Regions from separate parts of the Venatoribacter cucullus genome, predicted to be linked through region 2. Evidence: riboswitches for the same ligand, from Rfam matches in the RefSeq annotation. Region 2 holds a riboswitch; the other holds the start of a gene.
What was found. A riboswitch is a leader RNA that binds a small molecule or an ion and turns the genes downstream of it on or off. The one in region 2 is predicted to bind thiamine pyrophosphate.
Positions count from the first base shown of each region.

Region 1: another riboswitch for thiamine pyrophosphate. It lies ahead of GJQ55_RS12830 (TonB-dependent receptor); the one in region 2 lies ahead of thiC (phosphomethylpyrimidine synthase ThiC).

Region 1 covers NZ_CP046056.1:2,714,702-2,718,833, reverse strand. The annotation lists gene GJQ55_RS12830 (TonB-dependent receptor) at 86-2,173, opposite strand; TPP riboswitch at 2,297-2,435, opposite strand; gene htpX (protease HtpX) at 2,603-3,490, shown strand; gene GJQ55_RS12820 (TetR/AcrR family transcriptional regulator) at 3,497-4,123, opposite strand.
Region 2 covers NZ_CP046056.1:1,771,253-1,775,384, forward strand. The annotation lists gene thiC (phosphomethylpyrimidine synthase ThiC) at 1-1,306, opposite strand, end outside; TPP riboswitch at 1,421-1,551, opposite strand; gene GJQ55_RS08450 (PaaI family thioesterase) at 1,627-2,061, opposite strand; gene GJQ55_RS08455 (PaaI family thioesterase) at 2,058-2,546, opposite strand; gene GJQ55_RS08460 (acyl-CoA thioesterase) at 2,822-3,625, shown strand; gene GJQ55_RS08465 (response regulator) at 3,714-4,088, shown strand; gene GJQ55_RS08470 (histidine kinase) at 4,090-4,132, shown strand, end outside.

The sequences.
Region 1 (4,132 bases), 940 kb from region 2:
AGTATGGGGTTGAGCGTTGGGCGTGCGCTGCAATTAATGCCCGTGCACACCGAACCCTGAACGCCCAACTCTGAACCAATGAAGTTTAAAAGGAATATTTTCCTTCCAGCATAATTAAACGCGGTTCGCCCAGCTGCACATAGCGGCTGGAAGCCGGGTTTTTACTGTCATTATTAAAACCACCAAAGCCGCGGGTAGCGACATCGCGGTCGGCCAGGTTGCGGCCGCTGAGGGCAATTTCATAGGCGGCCCGCTGGTAACTTAAACGGGCATGCCATAACGCATAGCCGGAGGATTTTTCATCATGGCTGTCGGAAAAATAAAAACCGGATTTGGCTTCAGTTTCCACCCGTAAGGCCAGCGCGCTGGTGAAGTTCCAGGTGATCGCAGTCGCCAGACTGTGTTCCGGTGCGTGCGCCTGCGAACGCCCGGTTTTATCCACCAGGTCACCGTCTTCGTTGGTGTAACGGTAATCGACAAATTCCGTATTCAGATAACCGTAACTCAGTTCCCAGTGCAGGCGGTTGCTCAGTTGCCAGTTACTTTCCAGTTCCAGACCGTAATTACGGCCTTCGGCGGCGTTGGCCAGATAGTCCATAAAGTTGCTGGAGTTCGGAATGGGGTAAGAGCTTTTAACCTGCTGGTCTTTGCGCTGAATATAAAACAGTGCCAGGCGGGTTTGCAGACGATCGTCCTGCAGGGACGATTTCAGCCCCAGCTCGGCAGTATTGTTGTATTCCGCATCGAAGGTGCGGCGGGCGGCGCTGATATCCGGGTCGGTATTAATGCCGCCGGCTTTGTAGCCGCGCGCGACGGAGCCATACAGCAGATGATCGGTGTGCAGCTGATGTTCCAGCACCAATTTTCCACCGTACAGCGTCTCATCGGTATTTTCGGCAATGTTATTGTCGGCCGGATTCAGCGCGTTGGCATTATCGGTAAAATCGTTTTGCCATTGCTCGGCACGGATGCCGTAAATAACCCGTGTAGTGGCGCTGAACTGGGTTTGCAGTTCGGCGTAAACCGAAACGGAATCGGTGTTCAGGTCGCTGAGGTAAGGTGCCGGGTCCCAGCTGTAGTTACGCTGCAGATCTTCTTCGCGTTGCAGCAGATAGGCGCCAACGGCCCAGTCGGTGCTGTTGTTAAACAGGCGACCGTCAGTGCCGGAGAGTAACCGCACATCCAGGCTGTGACGGCGGAATTCACGCTGATATTCATCGAAACCAGCGCCCCAGAGTTCGCCATACCCCGGGTTTACCCAGTCATCATCATAGCTGTACAGCGCATCATTGCGGCTGCCGGTAACGGTGGTTTCCAGCGTTACGGCGTTGTTCAGCCGGCGTTGTAAATTGAGCGCTAAGGCATGGGTTTCCTGGGTGTCTTTTCCCGGTTCGTCGGCCAGCGAGGTACGGGAATTATCCACGGTAAAGGCGTCGTAACCGTTGTTAATATTGGCGTACAGGTAGGTCAGGCCGATGTCGGTCAGGGCATCGGGTTGCCAGGCCAGTTTGGCGCGCACTAGCTGTTCGTCGATGTTCTGGGTGTCATCGCGGTTCAGGAACGCGTTATCCATGTAGCCGTCGGACTGAAAACCCTGCACCGCAATGCGGCCCTGCAGGTTATGGCTGAGGCTGCCTGATAAGGCACCGCCGAGGCCGTAGCTGTTGTAATTACCCAACTTGCCGCGCACATAGCCTTCGGTCTCTGTGGTGGGCGCGGCGGTGGTAATGTTGATCATGCCGGCCAGGGCGTTGGCACCAAAGCGGGTGCCTTGCGGGCCGCGCAGAATTTCCACCTGCTGCACATCGAATAAGGTGGCGGCGGCACCGAGGCCGGTCATGTCGATGCCATCAATCAGCAAACCCACCGACGGGTTCACCGGGTCGATAAACTGGCTGCGTTCACCAATGCCACGGATCTGGTAATAACGGCCACGCGAGGAACCGGAAGAAAAGTTCACGTTGGGAGCAAAGCTTAAAATCTGTTCCAGATGCTCGGCCGAACGGGCTTCGATCTGCTCACGGTCCACCACGGTAACGGCTTCGGGCAGTTGCTGCACATCGGTGTTGCGGAAGTCGGCGGTTACGGTCTGAGTGCCCAGATTGACGGCGTCAGCGGCATGGGTGGCCAGTGGTGTGAGCAGTGCCAGCAAGGCGGCAGAGGTTTTTTTCATTGGGGTTAATCCTTAAAAAATACTAAAGAAAAACCCGGTTACGTGCGTAGGGGCGGACTGCGCCGCCTCTCGATTGTGATGCCCAGCCAGCGGTTTTTCGGCAGCATTGTGCGCGGAATAACAGCCGGACTGCGCCCCCATTCCTACGCCGGTACTAACCGGATCAGGTTCTAGGGGTTCACCGTTGTGCGGCCATTCGGCCGACAGCAACTCTGGTATCTCAGGCCGGGTTTAACAGCACCGGCCACCCCCTGGGACGCGGCCATAATACGCTTTTTTGCGGTGAAGGAAACCCACGCCGAAAGTGGCAGCAGGAATTACCCTTCCTGACAATAAAAGCGCTTGAAAATGGCGTAAAAATCACCATTCTTGCACTCAGAAAAATGGGCAAAAAACCCACTCCTGAATCACACAAACGAGGTAACGCAGATGATGCGGATTATTTTATTCCTGGCCACTAACCTGGCGGTGGTGCTGGTGGCCAGTATTACGCTGTCGCTGCTGGGCGTGGGCAGTTATCACGCCCAGGGCGGCCAGCTGGATATGGCCAATCTGATGGTGTTCTGTCTGGTGTTCGGTATGGCCGGCTCGCTGGTGTCGCTGTTCCTGTCCAAGTGGATGGCGAAGAAATCCATGAACGTGCAGATCATCGACCGCCCGCATAATGCCGGTGAGCAATGGCTGTTAAGCACGGTAAAAGAACTGTCGGAAAAGGCCGGTATCGGTATGCCGGAAGTGGGTATTTTCAGCTCGGCATCGCCCAACGCGTTTGCCACCGGCTGGAACCGCAATAACGCGCTGGTCGCCGTGTCGACCGGCTTGCTGCAGCGTATGGATAAAGATCAGGTGAAGGCGGTACTGGGCCATGAAATCGGCCACGTCGCCAACGGCGATATGATTACCCTGACCCTGATTCAGGGCGTGGTAAACGCCTTTGTGATGTTCTTCGCCCGTATCATCGGTAACTTTGTTGACCGCGCCATTCTGAAAAACGAAAGCGACAGCCCCGGTATTGCCTTCTATGTAGCGACCATTGCGGCGGAAATTGTGCTGGGCATTCTGGCGTCCACCATCGTCGCCTGGTTCAGCCGTCGCCGTGAGTTCCGTGCCGATCAGGCCGGTGCCGAGCTGGTCAGCCCGGCCGCTATGATCAGTGCGCTGGCGGCTCTGCAGCAAACCTACGATCAGCCCAGTGAGCTGAACGGTGAGCTGGTGGCTTTCGGTATTGGCGGTGAGGGTAAATTCTCGGCGCTGTTCTCCACCCACCCGCCGCTGGAGCGTCGTATTCAGGCGCTGCGTGAGCGTTACAGCCGTTAAGTAAGGTTATTGCCAGCGCGGCTCCGGCAGCGCTGGCAATTCTCCCTGCGCCAGTTGTTGCGCCCGTTCCGGCGCGACGCCCAGCGAGCGCAATACCAGCTCTGCACAATCGCTGCCGGCATCGCGCCAGGTACGCAGCCCTTGCCGCACCAGATAAATCGCCCCCAGCACCGAGCTGCCGATCATGGTGATAACGCCCGACAGCTGATCGGTGCGCACCTGATAATGGCCGCGCTGAATGCCGTCCAGCAACAGCTGCACCGGCGCTCCGGCACCCAACCGGCGTAACGCTGGGCTGGTAAAGCCAAAGCGGCTGATAAATTGTCCCCAGGCCGGTTCTTCATGGGCGCGTTTAATGTACAGGCGGATAGCGGTGGCCAGCCGGCTGTCGCTGTCGTGACAGTGGCGGAAGCTTTGCACAATGCGCTGGTTCATTTCCCGGGTCAGGGCTTCGGACACCTGCTCGAACAGGGTTTCAACCGAATCTACATGGTTGTACACCGTGCCGCGGGCCACGCCGGCCTGTTCGGCCAGTTCCCGCACGCTGACCTGGGTAACGCCTTTTTCGGCAAACAAATACAGCGCGGCGCGATAAATACGGCGCTGCGCCGGGGTTAAACCGGGTTGTGTCATGGTTCGCTC
Region 2 (4,132 bases):
AATGCATCGGCACATGGCCCGGCCCTTCAATAAAGGTCTGCACATCGTGCTGCCAGGCAATTCTGGTTAACTCGCCGAGGGTTTTTAATTCGGCAAACTGAGCGGCATCGTTGGCATCGGCAATGGACCCCGGACGCAACCCATCGCCGAGCGAAAAGCACACATCGTAGGCTTGCATAATTTTGCAGATGTCGTCGAAATGGGTGTAAAGAAAATTTTCTTTATGATGCGCCAGACACCATTTCGCCATGATCGAACCACCCCGGCTGACAATACCCGTCACCCGGTTGGCGGTCAGCGGAATATAGGCCAGACGAACACCGGCGTGAATGGTGAAATAATCCACACCCTGCTCAGCCTGTTCGATTAAGGTGTCGCGATAAATTTCCCAGGTCAGGTCTTCGGCCACGCCATTGCATTTTTCCAGCGCCTGATACAGCGGCACAGTGCCGATCGGTACCGGTGAGTTGCGGATAATCCATTCACGCGTTTCGTGAATATTGTCGCCAGTGGAGAGATCCATCACAGTATCGGCCCCCCAACGAGTGGCCCACACCATTTTCTCAACTTCTTCCTCGATGGAAGACGTCACGGCCGAGTTACCGATATTGGCGTTCACCTTGGTACGGAAATTACGCCCGATAATCATTGGCTCGGTTTCCGGATGATTAATATTACAAGGGATAACCGCCCGCCCCCGGGCAATTTCACTGCGTACAAATTCCGGGGTAATTTCCGCTGGAATCGACGCGCCAAAGCTAAGCCCGGGATGCTGATGTTTCTGTGCTTCGTCCAGTTGCGCCCTGCTCAATGCCAGATTTTCGCGGATCGCCACGTACTCCATTTCCGGCGTAATAATCCCCTGACGGGCATACCACAGCTGGCTGACGTTTTTACCGGGTAGCGCCCGGCGCGGCTTGCGCTTTAAATCGAACCGCAGGGGTTCCAGCGTCAGATTCATTTCCCGAAGCCGGGCGTAAGCGGAACTGAACGCCGGCAATGCTTCGCTGTCACCCCGTTCGGCAATCCAGTTTTGACGCAACGCCGGTAAGCCCTTACGCACATCAATCTGCACGGCCGGATCGGTATAGGGGCCAGAAGTATCGTAGACCCGCAGTGGCGGATTAATTTCTTCGCCGCCACTGGCCAGCCGGGTCGGCGTCAGATGAATTTCACGCAGTGCCACCTGCAAATCAGGCCGGCTGCCCGGAATGTGTATTTTTTCCGACCCCGGAAAGGGTTGTCGGGATAATTCAGTGACAGAAAGCGAATTACGCAAGGCGTGGCTGTTTTGTTGTTTGCCCATGCTCAGTACCTTTTTGCAGTCCTGTCGGTGCAATCGACAGGGAGAAAAAAACACGGCAGGCAGCGGAGAAAAAACGAGGAGGCAGAACCAGCACAGCCGGACAGCTGACGCAGAGAATCCCGCCTTTCTGTTCCCTACGCTGGCACTAACCAGATCAGGTTCAACGGGATCCGCATAATCAATGCGATCTCAGCGACTTGGTGTTATGCAGAACATAATCACCTGACGCACCCCGACAGAAACGGCACTCAGTCTAAGACGGAAAAAAGCCGGGAACAAGCCCGGCCACAGAAGATTTGAATAAAGCATTAACCGAAAAATTAACGGGCCAGCAGAAAATGCGCCCGGGCGGTGGCAATAGGACTGGTGCGATCGGTTTGCCAGGCGGTAATGGCGACGTTGGCCACCCGCGAACCCTGGCGCCACACCTGACATTCAGCAAAGGTGTCCTGATGGCGGCCGGCGCGCAGATAATCCAGCGAAAAGTCGATCATTTTCGGCAGTGCGCCGGTGTCCATGGTCATCATCAGATGCAGGGAAGCCGACAGTTCCATAAAGCCACCGATCACGCCGCCATGAATGGCCGGCAAAATCGGGTTACCGATATTGTCGGGGTTTTTCGGCAGCGTGAATAACACATCATGGCCAAAGCGCTGAAACTCCAGGCCAATTAATTGTGCATAGGGAATGCTGGCCACCAGGGGTTTAAAATCACCACTCTGCTGCGCCTGCTGAATAATCTGTTCAAAACTCACAGCGCTGCTCCTTTAAAAACGTCACCCTGTTCAATGGCGGCACGGAATTCCGGCGGCGTCATTTCCGGGCCAATGCGCATAAACGCTGCGGCACATTTGGCAATCAGATCACCATCGCTTTCCTGCGTCACCCGGCATTCGGTAAACACCACATTCGGGGTAATGCGCACCACCCGCGCTTCGGCCAACAGGTTCTTCCCCGGTTCGGCCGCGGTCATATAATCCATACGCAGATCCAGCGTCGGGCACAGTTCAAAACCGGGCAGGCTGGAAAATACCGCGGTACCGCAGGCGGTATCCATTAAGGTGGTCAGACTGCCACCATGTACGGTACCGGTTAAGGGGTTACCAACAATTTTGTCGCTGTAAGGCAGACGCATTACCAGCAAATTTTCTTCGGCTTTTTCTACCGTCAGCCCCAGCAGCTGGCAATGACGCAAGGTCGCCAGAAAGCGCTCAGCCCGGGTTTTTACGGATAACGTCATGAGTTTCTCACCTGTTATTGCTCGCCTGTTATTGCTTACCAGTCGGTTTACTTCTGTGGCTGCCACAGCAACCGGGCCGCCGTTATACCTGAAGCAAACCCGGGCGCAATGGCCACATCGCCGCCCATAATTGACATTAATGCTCAGCAATGCCCATAAGACCGGAATTTTATGCCAGCAACACCGGCCCTTGGCAAAACCGGCCTGCCGCTGGTTATGCGCATCATGATAACGTAGCGGCTGACCAGCAGGATAATGAAAAACCGGACCACATTATGAATTTTGATGATTACCTGCAGCAGGCGCTGCATAACCAGGAACTGAGCATCGATCCGAGCTGGGGCCAGGGTCGCACCACCTTTGGCGGTTTGTCAGCAGCGTTATTACTGGCGCAGGTTGAACAACAGGCCTCAGCGGAGCAGATTCTGCGCTCACTCAGCATCAGCTTCTGCGGGCCACTGCAGACCGGCGTGCCCTTTACCCTGCAATCCCAGCCCCGCCGGGTGGGTAAATCGGTGGCCCTTTATCAGGCGGAAGCCATCCAGAACGATGAGCCGGTCACCCTGCTGAACGCTTGCTATGGCCGCGAGCGGGTATCGGCTGTTGAAGTGGCTTACCCATTACAGCCGCTGGGTAAGCCGGGCAGCGGCACCGCCCTGCCGTACATTAAAGGCGTTACGCCGGAGTTTACCCGCCATATCGATTTCACTTACGTCGCCGGCGGCCTGCCGTTCAGTGGCAGTGCGGATAACCACCTGCACGGCTGGATGCGTTTCAGTGATGGTTCCGCGCCCTTAACCAATGCCCACCTGGTGGCCTTAATTGATGCCTGGCCGCCGGTATTACTGCAGAAGTTACGTCAGCCGGCACCTTGCGCCAGCATCACCTGGAGTGTTGAACTGGTCAGCCCGCTGCACTTATTAGCCCAGCCACTGGCCGCCGATGCCTGGCTCTGGTACGAGGCGGAAATTCGTCAGGCGCATCATGGCTATGGCCACACCGAAGCGCGGATCTTCAGTGCCGACGGCACCTTGCTGGCCCTCAGCCGGCAATTAGTGGCGGTGTACGACAAGCGCTGAACCCAGAAGCCCAAACTGCTGTTAATTTGCTCAACAGGCTGCCGGCAGCTACAACTTAACCCTAACCCAAACATTCTGATGGCTGACCATGACCACCCGAGTTCTGATTTGTGACGATTCCGGTTTTGCCCGCAAACAAATGGCCAGAGCCTTACCGGAAGAGTGGGACAAACAAATTCTGCACGCCGCCGACGGCCACGAAGCGCTGGAAATTATCCGCGCCGGTTATGGCGATGTAGTATTCCTTGACCTCACCATGCCCGGTATCGATGGCTACGGGGTGCTGGAAACCATTCGCCGGGAAGACCTGCCCGCCATGGTGATTGTGGTATCCGGTGATATTCAGCCGGACGCTCAGGACCGGGTAAAAAAACTGGGCGCCATGGCCTTTATCAAAAAACCCATCGATGCGGACAAAGCCCGCGCCGTACTCCTCGAGTTCGGCCTGCTGGCGGGAGTCTGATATGACACCAACTGCTACTGTTACCCTGAACGAAGCCCAGTGCG